DNA from 2 places in the Microbacterium sp. NPDC056044 genome. Region 2 is predicted to be linked to the other one. Evidence: predicted binding sites of a transcription regulator. Region 2 holds the regulator's gene; the other holds the start of a gene.

Region 1 (6,137 bases), on a different contig from region 2:
GCGCAGTTCCCGCTGTTCGGACTCGACATCGACGACCAGTGGGAGCTGCTCGCCGAGAAGTACGAGCTGCTGCGGACGCTCTGGCGCGAAGAGGACGTCACCTGGCCGGGCACGGAGTTCACCCGGGCGCTGTCGGGTGTGACGACACTGCCACGGCCGTACGCCGGGGCGCCGCGGGTGTGGCACGGGTCCGCGACGACGCTCTTCTCGGCCGGTCTTGCCGCGAAGTTCGGCGATCCGCTGTTCAGTGCCAACGCGATCCAGCCGCTCGAGAACTACGGCGTGCTCGTGGACCACTACCGCTCGGAGTTCGCGCGACACGGCCATGACCCCGCCGGCGCGCTCGTCGCCGCGGGCTCGGGGGCGCTCTTCATCGCCGACACCACGCAGGAGGCGATCGCGCAGTACGGTCCGGTGTACAACGCGATCGTCGCCGCCACCAACGTGCCCGGGAACAACACCCCGTTCCGTGACATCGAGCACGCCGTCGCCGAGGGTCCCGCCCTCGTCGGCACGCCGCAGCAGGTGATCGACAAGATCGCCCGGTTCCACGGCCGGCTCGGGCACGACCTGCAATCGATCAGCCTGCCGACGACGGTGCCGTTCCCGCAGCAGCTCGAGATCCTCGAGCGGTTCGCTGTCGAGGTCGCGCCGGTGCTCCGGCGGGAGTTCCCGACGGCGCTGTGGACGGATGCCGATCCCCTCGGACGGCGCGCGCCCGAGCTCGCCGCGGCCTGACCGCCCTCGCGCGGAGGTTGCGGGGGCGGTCGGTGCCGGCGTCGGCGTCGGCGTCGGCGTCGGCGTCGGCGTCGGCGTCGGCGTCGGCGTCGGCGTCGGCGTCGGCGTCGGCAGGCTACGGCGCGATGTTCTGGTTGAGGTGGAACATGTTGCCGGGGTCGTAGGCGCGCTTCACGGTGCGGAGCCTCCCGTAGTTGGCGCCGTAGTTGCTGGATGCCTTGGGCTGATCGTCCTGCGAGAGGAAGTTGACGTATCCACCGCCCAGTGCGAACGGCTCGATCGCCGCGTAGTAATCCCGCACCCACGCGGTGTTCGCGGTGTTCTCCGCCGGATCCGGCCACATGCCGGCGATCACCAGCGCGAAGTTCGCGTCGCGGTGGCCGAAGGCCGTGGCGTCGGCGGCGACATCGTGGCACGCGCCGTTGATCGGGTAGAAGTGGACTGTCGAGTTGACCGTGGGAACGAGCGGCCCGTGCTGCAGGTGCGCCGAGAGCGACTCGGGCGTGATGTCTTCGAGGAACGCGGCCTTCCAGTAGTGCTGGAGGCCGCGCGGCACGAGCCCGTCGAACAGGCTGTTCATGGCCGGGTAGGGCATCGGGCCCACCATCTCCGCGACGGGCTTGGCGACGTCACGGAACCCCTGGACGAACTTCGCGGCCTGTTCCGCCGGGCCGTCGATGCAGAAGGCCACCGCCACGAACGGCTCGCCGGCGCGATCTTCCGGGACGAACGGCAGCGGAGGCGCGATCTGGAACGCCGGGAACCCGCCGAACTCGCGAGGAGCTGTCCGGATGAACTCGGCGAAGTACGCCAGGATCGCCGGGCCGTCGGCGAGTTCGAAGAACATCGGGCCGCCGTAGATCTCGGAGACCGGGTGCAGCCCGAAGCGGAACTTCGTCACCACCCCGAAGTTGCCGCCACCGCCGCGGAGCGCCCAGAACAGGTCGGGCTCCTCGTCGGCACTCGCGGTGACGACTCTGCCGTCGGCGAGCACGACCTCCGCCGACAACAGGTTGTCGCAGGAGAACCCGTAGGCGCGGGCGAGGTAGCCGATGCCGCCGCCCAGCGTCAGCCCGCCGACCCCGGTCGTCGAGATGATCCCGCCGGTCGTGGCCAACCCGTATTGCGCCGCCGCCTCGTTGACCATCCCCCAGGTGGCGCCGCCGCCCACTTCGGCCGTCGAGGACCCCGGATCGACGGTCACCGCCGTGAGGTCCCCCAGATCCACCACGAGCGCGCCGTCGGCGGTACCGAATCCCGGCACGCTATGGCCGCCGCCGCGCACCGCGACACCGCTGCCGTCCTCGGCTGCGGCGCGCACGACGGCCGCGACATCCGCCGCGTCCTGGCACCGCACGACCGCGGAGGGTCTGCGGTCGATCATCGCGTTGTACACCGCCCGCGCCTCGTCGTACCCGTCGTCGCCTTCTTCGACGACGGAACCCTTCACGCTGCTCCGCAGCGAATCCATCACTTTCATGGACATGGTCGACCTTCCCATCGACACACACGGCCACAGCGCCCGCACGGTGCGTGCGGGCGTCGGCACCGGTTTGGTTCCGACGGTCCTCGCGTTTGAGGGGGCTGTCAAGACGGTCGGTACTCCGCTCCGAGCACCACGGGAATGTCGGAGATATGTTCTAATCTCGAGATATGTGCACGACGGATGCGCTCCACTGCGACGACGCGGCGACGATCGTCGGCGAGCTCGATCGGGTGCGGCGGGCACAGGCTGGCCTGGAGGCGGAGCGCACCCGGCTGCTCGACGCGCTGCGGCGGGTCAGCGAGGCGCACCAGCAGCAGATCCTGTCGTACGAGCCGGGGTCCGCAGCTGTTGAGAAGTCGGCGCGGGGCAAGGATCCGGTGGTGGATGCTGCGGACTGGGTCGCCCGCTCCACCCGCGCCGAAGTCGCCTGCGTGCTCCGCGTCACCGAACGCCAGGCCGCCGACCTGCTCCGCGAAGCCCGGGTGCTGTGCGCCGACCTGCCGGCGACCATGACCGCCCTCACCTCGGGCGAGATCTCGTACAAGCACGCCGCCGCGCTGGTGGAGGACGCGGAGATGTTCACCCCGCTGCACCGCGGCGCATTCGAGGACGCCGTCCTCGCCGGCCGGCTCGACGTCACCGCGCACCGGTTCGCACACCGTTCCCGGCGCATCCGGGAACACCTCGACCCCGAGACCATCCAGCAACGTGCCGACCGTGCCGTCCGCTCCCGGGATGTGACCGTGCAGCCCGCCCGCGACGGCATGGGCTGGCTCATGGTCTACGGCCCCATCATGCAGCTCCACCTCGCCCACACCCTGCTCACCGGCACCGCGAAAGACGAACACGACGCCGGCGACCCGCGCACGCTGGGGCAGCTGCGCTTCGACGCGCTCATCGACGCCCTGCTCCGCAACGACCGCCCCGTCGGCCTACCCGACAGCGCCGACCCCGGGAAATCGCTCCGCCCGGTTCACGTCGACGTCACCGTGACCGTGCCCGCGCTCACCCTGCTCGGTGAGAGCGACGAGCCCGCCGTGCTCGACGGGTACGGGCCCATCCCCCTCGATGTCGCGCTGACCCTCGCCGCCGGCGCCACCTCCTGGCGGCGCGTGCTCACCCACCCCATCACCGGCATCCGGCTCGTCTACGACCGCACCACCTACAAGACCCCCGCCGCGCTGCGCGCCTGGCTCGCCGACCGCGACGGCACCTGCCGGTTCCCCGGCTGCGACACCCCCGCCACCGGCTGCGAAACCGACCACAACCTCGCCTGGGCCGACGGCGGCTGCACCGACCACGACAACCTCGCCCACCTCTGCAAGAAGCACCACCGCCTCAAGCACCACACCCGGTGGACAGCCCGACTCGACGACGAGCTCCTCATCTGGACCAGCCCCACCGGTCACGAATACACCACCGGCACCCGGGAAGACCGCGCCCCCGCGCTCACACCGCTCAGAACCTGAGCGGTGGCATGATTGCCGGCGCTTTCAGGACTGATCCGCGACGACTTCGGCCTTGAAGCCGGCCGAGTTCTCCAGCCAGCCCGCGTAATGGCGTGGTCCGCCGGCGTGCGGGTAGCGATCCTGGTAGAGCGGGCGCCAGCCATACTGCTCGGCGTCGGCCATGACCGCGTCGACGTCATCGGTGGTGCCGCCCAGGAACGCGAGATGGTTCAGCCCGGGTCGCCGGCGATCGTGGGTCGACCCCACGAGATTCGGCGACGTCGTGAAAGTGAGATACGCGCCGCCCGCGGCCCACGTCTGCCCCTCGGACCATTCGCTCTCGAGCGAGAATCCCAGGCGTTCGAGGAGCCAGCCCCACTCGGCTCGCGCCTGCGGCAGATCAGCGATCCAGATCTCGACATGGTGGAAGCCCGGCATCCCGCCAGTCTTTCAGCGCCGGCGGCGGAACGTCGCGCGGCCGCCGTCAGCCGATGCGCGCAGCCGCTCCCGACACGACGATCCCGCCCGTCTCGGCGATGTCCACGGTGAGCTCGCTCGGCCGCCCCACGTGGCTTCCCTGGAGGATCACGACGCGCCCGGGCGTCTTCACCACATCGGTGGCGCGCAGGTACCCGCCGGTCGCGGCCGCCGCGGCCCCGGTGGCCGGGTCCTCGATGATCGGGCCGACCGGGAAGACGTTGCGCGCGTGCCATCGGCCGGCGCTTTCGGGCCAGAGCACGATCATGGTCGCGGGCCAGTCCCGCGCGTCGAGCACCGCACGCGCCCGTTCGGGATCGATCGTGAACCCGTCGAACACGTCTCGGTCGGCGAGAACGACGAGCGGGTGCCAGTTGCCGCCGAAGGCCTGCACGGGGCGGAAGTCCGGGTGCAGATCCTGCTCCGACAGTCCGATCGCGCCGAGCACATCAGCCAGCGCCTCGGCGGGCAGCGGGGCGATGTCGGGCTCAACGCTGGTGAACGACACCCGCCGCCCGTCAGCATCGGTCGCGATCACGATGTCGACGACACCGACCGGCGTCTCGAACGAGATCGCTCCGTCGCCGCCGGTCTCGGCGATCGCCGCCGCCGCCGCAACGGTGGCGTGCCCGCAGAACGGCACCTCTGCGAGCGGCGAGAAGTAGCGGATCTTCCGGCCGTCCCCGTTACGAGCCGCGTTCACGAACGCCGTCTCGGCGTACCCGAGGTCTGCGGCGATGCCGAGCATCGCAGCATCCGTCAGTCCCTCGGCATCGAGGACGACACCCGCGGGATTCCCGCCCGCGGGGTCGGAGGAGAACGCCGTCCATCGCTGAATGTCGATCGAGCCCATCCGGTCACGATAGGTCCTCACGCCCGCGCTCGACCGCCAGCCAGCGTTCGATTCCTGCCGGTCGTGCACAGCCGGACCTCTTGACGGCACGGCCTGGCGGGTCTAGCTTGTTCGGCGTTCGGACCCATAAGTGAGGTTTCGGCATGCCCGCAGCACTGATCGTGACGTCCGCATTCGCGGACGAGCGTTTCGGCGCGCCCATGAGCGGAACCATCGTCACCGCCGTGCCGGTGACGATGGTCGTCAGAAACTCGTAGGCGCCGCGGGGGAGAACTACGCCCTCCGGAGGTCGCTCCGCGCTCGCGCGCACCTCCCTCTGTCTCGGTGAGACCTCGCTTCGGCGCGCCACACTCTCGCGCGCCGCCACGACATCCTTCGCGGCCGCCGGCGCCCGATCGGCACGGCTCGCCGCACACCGACGATCTGGAGAGGAACTCCGCATCATGCACATCATCGCTGCACCGCAGCGTCCATCGATCGCGCTCGAGCACCTCGGCCTCGCCGATCTGCCCGAGCACGCCAGACTGGTCCGCCGCCTCGCACGGGTGGCGGGACTTCGACTGCTCGCGTGGTCCACGCGTTCCACCGTCACCGACGATCGCGAGTCGATCCGGCGCCGGCACGACACGGAGACCGCACGCGCGGCACGCGAACAGCGCTGGCAATCCGACGCGCTCCGCCTTCCGGTGCGCTGAACAGGTGAGTGGGGACGGCGGCATCGCCGTCCCCACGCACCCCGCGCCCCGCCATCGGAGCGCAGACGCCGGGGCTCAAGGGTCAGACGTCAGCGGGTCAGGGGGTGCGGCGTCGGCGCCGCGCGAAGCCGATGCCGATCAGCACCACCCCGACGACGAGCACGATCGGCCCGATCGTCGCCCAGAGCGGGGAACCGCTCATCGCCGACCCGCCCAGCACGTTGAGACCCTGCAGGGTCCACACCAGCCCCACGGCGGCGAGGATCACGCCGGGCACCAGGAACGGCCACATTCGCTTCACGGTCCAGACCATAGTCCCGCGGCGTTCCGGGCGACACGGCCCTGGGTTCCGCGGCCCGACCGCCGCCCACGGGCCTACTTCCCGAGCTCCCCCGGGTTCATGAGGCGCCACGTGTCCGTCGGCGGCTCGATGGCGCCAT
Region 2 (6,137 bases):
GACGACGTAGCGGCTGCAGCCGGCGGACTCGAGGCGGTCGAGGACCGTCCACAGGTCGCCGCCCTCGCGCGTCCAGCCGCGCGCCGCGAGCGTCGTGCCGCGGACGTCCAGACCGACGGCGATCGCGTCGCCGTAACGGCCGATGACGTCGGCGGCCCACTCGGGGTTCTCGAGCGCGGCGGTGCCGAGGTTGATGCGCGCCGCACCGCTCTCGAGCGCGGCCTCGAGGGTGCGGTCGTCGCGGATGCCGCCCGAGAGCTCGACCTGCACACCGCGGACCTGCTTGATGACCTTGCGGAGGACGCCGGCGTTGCTGCCGCGGCCGAAGGCGGCGTCGAGGTCGACGAGGTGGATCCACTCGGCGCCCTGGCGCGCGAAGTCCATGGCCGCATCGACGGGGTCGCCGTAGCTCGTCTCGGTGCCGGCCTCGCCCTGCGTCAGACGGACGGCCTTGCCGTCGGCCACATCGACGGCGGGCAGGAGGACGAGCTTGGGTGTGGACGCGAAATCGTTCATGGCTCCTGGCTCAGACATGGGGAAGCTGTGGGGGCGATCACGGGAGCACGCGCTCCCGCAGACGGCACGGTCTCAGAGGGTAGCCCCGCCGAGGCCGTCGATCCAATTCGTGAGGAGACGGATGCCGGCATCCCCCGACTTCTCGGGATGGAACTGCGTGGCCGACAGCGGCCCGTTCTCGACGGCCGCGAGGAACGGAGTCCCGTACTCGCACCACGTCAGGACGGGCTCGGGGAAGGGCGGCTGCACGTCGAGCAGCCACTTCTGCGCGCCGAACGAGTGGACGAAGTAGAAGCGCTCGTTCTCGATGCCACGGAACAGGCGCGAGCCCTCGCCGGGCTCGACGGTGTTCCACCCCATGTGGGGCAGCACGGGTGCGTCGAGCTCGGTCACGACACCGGGCCACTCCCCCATGCCCTCGGTGTCGACGCCGCGTTCGACGCCGCGCTCGAAGAAGATCTGCATGCCGACGCACACGCCGAGCACCGGGCGCCCGCCCGCGAGCCGGCGCTCGATCAGCTCGTCGCCGCGGCTCGCGCGCAGCGCCTCGGCCACCGCGCGGAACGCGCCGACGCCGGGCACGAACAGTCCGTCGGCGTCCCTGATGAGGCCGCGGTCGGAGGTCAGGCGCGCATCGGCGCCTGCCGCGACGAGCGCCTTGACCGCGGAGTGCACGTTGCCCGACCCGTAGTCGAGGACGGCGACGAGCGGCTTCTCCGGTGCGGAGGGAGCGCTTGCGGTCACAGGGCGCCCTTCGTGCTCGGGATGCCCTCGACGAGCGGGTCGAGCGCCTTCGCCTGCCGGAACGCCCGGGCGAACGCCTTGTACTCCGCCTCGGCGATGTGGTGCGGGTCACGGCCCGACAGCACGCGCACGTGCACGGTCAGCGCCGCGTTGAACGAGATCGCCTCGAACGTGTGGCGCACGAGGGAGCCGGTGAAGTGGCCGCCGATCAGGTGGTGCTCGAAGCCGGCGGGCTCGCCGGTGTGCACGAGGTAGGGACGGCCGCTGATGTCGACGACGGCCTGCGCAAGCGCCTCGTCGAGCGGCACGAGGGCGTCGCCGTAGCGCGAGATGCCGGACTTGTCGCCCAGTGCCTCGCGGATCGCCTGCCCGAGCACGATCGAGATGTCCTCCACCGTGTGGTGGGCGTCGATGTCGGTGTCGCCCGACGCGCGGACCGTGAGGTCGGTGAGCGAGTGCTTCGCGAAGGCGGTCAGCAGGTGGTCGAAGAAGGGCACCGTGGTGTCGATGCGGCTGCGGCCGGTGCCGTCGAGATCGAGCTCGAGTTCGACGGTCGATTCGCTGGTGGCCCGGCGCAGCGAGGCGGTGCGTGGTGCGGCGCTCATGCGGCCGATCCTACCGAGGCGAGGGCGTCGAGGAACGCGGTCGTCTCGTCGGCGGTGCCCGCGGTCACCCGCAGGTGCGAGGGGATGCCGACGTCGCGGATGAGCACGCCCTCGTCGTAGAGGGCCCGGAAAGTCGCCGCCGGATCGGCCACGCCCCCGAACAGCACGAAGTTCGTCCACGACTCGTGGGGTGTGTAGCCGAGTGCCTCGACCGTCGCCGAGATGCGGTCGCGCTGGGCGACGATCTCGTCGACCATGCCGAGCATGACCGGGGCGTGACGCAGCGCGGCGGACGCCGCCGCCTGCGTGAGCGAGCTGAGGTGGTAGGGCAGGCGCACGAGCCGGAGGGCGTCGATGAGCACGGGATCCGCCGCGAGGTAGCCGACGCGCGCGCCGGCGAACGCGAACGCCTTGCTCATCGTGCGCGAGACCACCAGACGCTCACGCCCGGGCAGCAGGGTCAGAGCCGAGCGCTCGTCGTGCGGGGCGAACTCGAAGTACGCCTCGTCCACGATCACGATGCCGTCGGTGGCCTCGTAGACGGCCTTCACGACATCGAGTCCGAGAGGGGTGCCGGTCGGGTTGTTCGGCGAGCACAGGAAGATCACGTCAGGCGAGGCGTCGGAGACCTGGGATGCTGCGTCGTCGGCGTCGACCGTGTAGTCGGCCGATCGCGTCCCCGAGATCCACTCGGCGCCCGTGCCGCGGGTGAGGAGCGGGTACATCGAGTACGTGGGGCCGAAGCCGAACGCGGTGCGACCCGGACCCGCGAAGGCCTGGAGGATGTGCTGCAGCACCTCGTTCGATCCGTTCGCCGCCCAGATCTGGTCACGGGTGAGGCCGTGGCCGAGGTAGTCGGCGAACCCCTCGCGCAGCGCGGTGAACTCCCGGTCGGGGTACCGGTTCACGTCGCGCAGGGCGAGTGCGATCGAGTCGAGGATGTCGTCGGCGACCTCGGACGGAACCGGATGCGTGTTCTCGTTGACGTTGAGGGCCACGGGCAGCGGCGCCTGCGGGGCGCCGTACGGCTTCAGCCCCCGGAGATCGGCGCGGAGGGGGAGGTCTTCGAGACGTGCACTCACCCATCCCATGGTAGGCCCGGGCGTCGTGGGCCTCGCGCCGCGTGACGCTGCGCGGCGCACCCGGGATCAGCGCTCGTACGACGCTGGGATCGCGAGGCGCTGCCCTGCCTGCACCAGGACGGTGTCGAGCGCGTTGAGTCGCACGAGCTCGTCGACGACGTCACGCGGGTCGCGCTCGGGCGCGACCTCTTCCGCGATCGTCCACAGAGACTCCCCGGGCGCCACCGTGACCGTGGTGAAGGAGCCTGCAGGCGCGCCGGCGTCGCGAGAAGCGAGAGCGGCACCGCCGCCCAGCATCGCCGCGCTCAGGGCGATGACGGCAGGCAGCGCCGCCAGGACGGCGAGGACGCGGCGGCCGCGCACTGTCAGACGCAGACGCGTGGTTCGCCCGGCCACCGCGCGCGTGGCGCGCTGGGCTGCGGCGCCGGCGGCGCGTGCCGGCGACGGGACGGACGTCGTGAAGTCGATCGCGGTCATGCTCGTCTCCTCCTGATGGGGGGAGATTCGCATTCTCCACTCGGCCGGGAGTGGATAATGCGAACCTCTCTTCCGAAGCTATCTTCGAGTCTGTAGGATGTCAATACCGGATCCGGGCGTCGATCTCTCGAACGCGACACGCGGCGAGGTTCCCACCTCATCGCCTGCGATCCGGATACGGTTTCGATACGAGAACCCCACCACGGGCCTCCGACATTCGAAGAAACAGCGCTCGGCGGCCGGGCGCAGGACGGAGCCGGAAGATGAGCGACGCGGCCGGGCGCGAGAAGCCCCAGACCCGCCGGCGCAAGAGCCTGAGCGACAAGCAGCTCGCGATCCTCGAAGTGATCCAGCGCTCGATCGCCCGTCACGGCTACCCGCCGAGCATGCGCGAGATCGGCGACGCGGTCGGGCTCAAGTCGCTGTCGAGCGTCACGCACCAGCTCAACCAGCTCGAGCTGAGCGGCTACCTCCGTCGCGACGCGGGCAAGACCCGCGCGATGGAAGTGCTCATCGATCTGCCCGGCACCGCCACCGAGAGCCCCGCCGACGCCGCGCCGTCGGTCGGCGACGCGGCGCTCGTGCCGCTCGTCGGCCGCATCGCCGCCGGTGTGCCGATCACCGCCGAGCAGCAGGTTGAGGAGATCTTCCCCCTCCCCCGTCAGCTCGTCGGCAAGGGCGACCTGTTCATGCTCAAGGTCTCGGGCGAGTCGATGATCGACGCCGCGATCTGCGACGGCGACTGGGTCGTCGTGCGGTCGCAGGCCACGGCCGACAACGGCGACATCGTCGCGGCGATGCTCGACGGCGAGGCGACCGTGAAGACGTTCCGCCAGCGCGACGGTCACACCTGGCTGCTCCCCCGCAACTCGGCGTTCGAGCCGATCCTGGGCGACGACGCCACCGTGCTCGGCAAGGTCGTCGCGGTGCTGCGCGCGGTCTGACGCCATTTCGTACGAATCGCGCGAGCACAGAGGTGGTGGGCGGTACTCGCCACGCGCTATAAGGGTGGAATGACCGCCGTGACGCCTTCGCCAGACGTTCCCGACCTCCAGGCCCGCCTGGACGCGCTCGAGGCCGAGAACGCCCTCCTCAAAGCGGGCGCCGCTCCCGCGCCGCCCACCGGCAGGGCGGCGAATCGTCCGGCCGGCAGCGGATGGCGCGCGTTCTTCTCCGCGCTGTGCATCGTGATCGCGTCGATCCTCGTGCCGATCTCGATCGTCACCGCGTGGGCGCGGCTCGAGCTCGTGGACGAGTCCGCATTCGTGCAGACCCTCGCCCCGCTCGCCGACGACCCCGCCGTGCAGCAGATGATCATCGACGAGACGGTCGAGGCGGTCCAGGCGCAGGTCGACTTCGAAGAGCTGACGGCGAACGTCTTCGACGGCATCGATCAGCTCGGCCTGCCGCCGCGTGCCTCGCAGGCTCTCAAGCTGCTTCAGGCCCCCGCGGCGGAGGGCCTCCAGAACCTCCTGACGCAGACCGTGACGCGAGTCGTCGAATCCGACGCCTTCGCCGACACCTGGACGGCGACCACCCGCGCGGCCCACCGCGCCCTGACGGCCGCGGCGACCTCCGACGGCGGCGGCATCGTCGTCATGAACGATGAGGGCCTCGGCATCCAGCTCGGCGCGATCGTCGAGCGGGTCAAGCAGAACCTCATCGACCGCGGCGTGGGCATCGCCCAGCTGATCCCCGCCGTCGACAAGGTCATCATCATCGGCACCGGCGACACCCTCGTGACGATCCGGACGACGTACGCGCTCGCCACCGCGCTCGGCTGGTGGCTGCCGATCATCACGATCGGGCTCTTCGTCCTCGGCATCCTCATCGCGCGCCGTCGCAGCACGGCGGTGCTCGGCTCGGGCATCGGCTTCGCGCTCGGCGGCGGCGCCCTGGCGCTGGCGTTCGCGATCGGCTACCCGGTCATCGGCCAGACGGCCGTGCAGCTCGGGCTCTCCGCCACCGCTCTCGACGTGGTCTACCAGAGCCTCGTCGGCGCGATGCAGCAGACCGCGGCCATCGCCGTGCTGCTGGGCGTCGTCATCGCGATCCTGGGCTGGTTCGCCGGACGCTGGACACCGGCCGTGCGCTCACGCCAGGCCATCGCCAGCCTCAACGCGTCGGCGCGACGCCAGCTGTCGAGCCACGGCTTCGGCACCGGCCGTTTCGGCGCGTGGCTCTACCGCTACCGCACCCTGGTGCGCACGCTCATCATCGTGATCGCCGTCATCTGGCTGTTCGCGCTGCGGCCGCTGTCGGCGGGCGACGTCTTCCTGGTGCTCATCGTCGCTCTCGTCGTCACCTGGATCCTCGAGCTGCTGCAGATCCGCCCCGACGAGGTCGTGGTCGCGGAGACGGTCGCCGCCGAGGACGCCGACCCCGACGGCACTGCCGACACCCTCGTCATCGAGGCCGACACGGTGGTCGTCGAAGACGAGAACGACACAGAGGTCATCCCCGAGATGACGGATGCCTCGACCGACGCGTCCGCGCCGGCCGAGGCATCCACCAAGAAGCCCCGCGCTTAGCGGGCGAGCGCCACGCGCTCGCGCACGAGTTCGGTCGCCTCGACGAGGTTCTTCAGCGAGGCGACCGTCTCGTCGTACCCGCGGGTCTTGAGCCCGCAGTCCGGGTTGACCCAGACGCGTCGGAGGGCGAGCTCGCCGACCGCGCGGTCGAGCAGGTCGGTGATCTCGTCGACCGACGGCAC

Evidence for each region. The regulator LexA, encoded in region 2, represses DNA repair genes until DNA is damaged. The targets are predictions, from matches to a motif close to TCGAACANNTGTTCGA.
Region 1: ACFC1I_RS06715 (DUF222 domain-containing protein) is a predicted target of LexA. The motif match lies at 2,366-2,381, and genes of this name have one in related genera.

Annotation. Positions count from the first base shown of each region.
Region 1 covers NZ_JBHJWZ010000002.1:359,806-365,942, forward strand. The annotation lists gene ACFC1I_RS06705 (LLM class flavin-dependent oxidoreductase) at 1-738, shown strand, start outside; gene ACFC1I_RS06710 (FAD-binding oxidoreductase) at 854-2,224, opposite strand; gene ACFC1I_RS06715 (DUF222 domain-containing protein) at 2,392-3,693, shown strand; gene ACFC1I_RS06720 (VOC family protein) at 3,718-4,110, opposite strand; gene ACFC1I_RS06725 (PhzF family phenazine biosynthesis protein) at 4,157-5,002, opposite strand; gene ACFC1I_RS06730 (hypothetical protein) at 5,446-5,697, shown strand; gene ACFC1I_RS06735 (hypothetical protein) at 5,795-5,989, opposite strand; gene ACFC1I_RS06740 (D-alanyl-D-alanine carboxypeptidase family protein) at 6,073-6,137, opposite strand, start outside.
Region 2 covers NZ_JBHJWZ010000004.1:615,140-621,276, reverse strand. The annotation lists gene priA (bifunctional 1-(5-phosphoribosyl)-5-((5-phosphoribosylamino)methylideneamino)imidazole-4-carboxamide isomerase/phosphoribosylanthranilate isomerase PriA) at 1-516, opposite strand, end outside; gene hisH (imidazole glycerol phosphate synthase subunit HisH) at 589-1,260, opposite strand; gene hisB (imidazoleglycerol-phosphate dehydratase HisB) at 1,257-1,865, opposite strand; gene ACFC1I_RS14745 (histidinol-phosphate transaminase) at 1,862-2,956, opposite strand; gene ACFC1I_RS14740 (LysM peptidoglycan-binding domain-containing protein) at 3,014-3,424, opposite strand; gene lexA (transcriptional repressor LexA) at 3,688-4,368, shown strand; gene ACFC1I_RS14730 (hypothetical protein) at 4,438-5,955, shown strand; gene metE (5-methyltetrahydropteroyltriglutamate--homocysteine S-methyltransferase) at 5,952-6,137, opposite strand, start outside.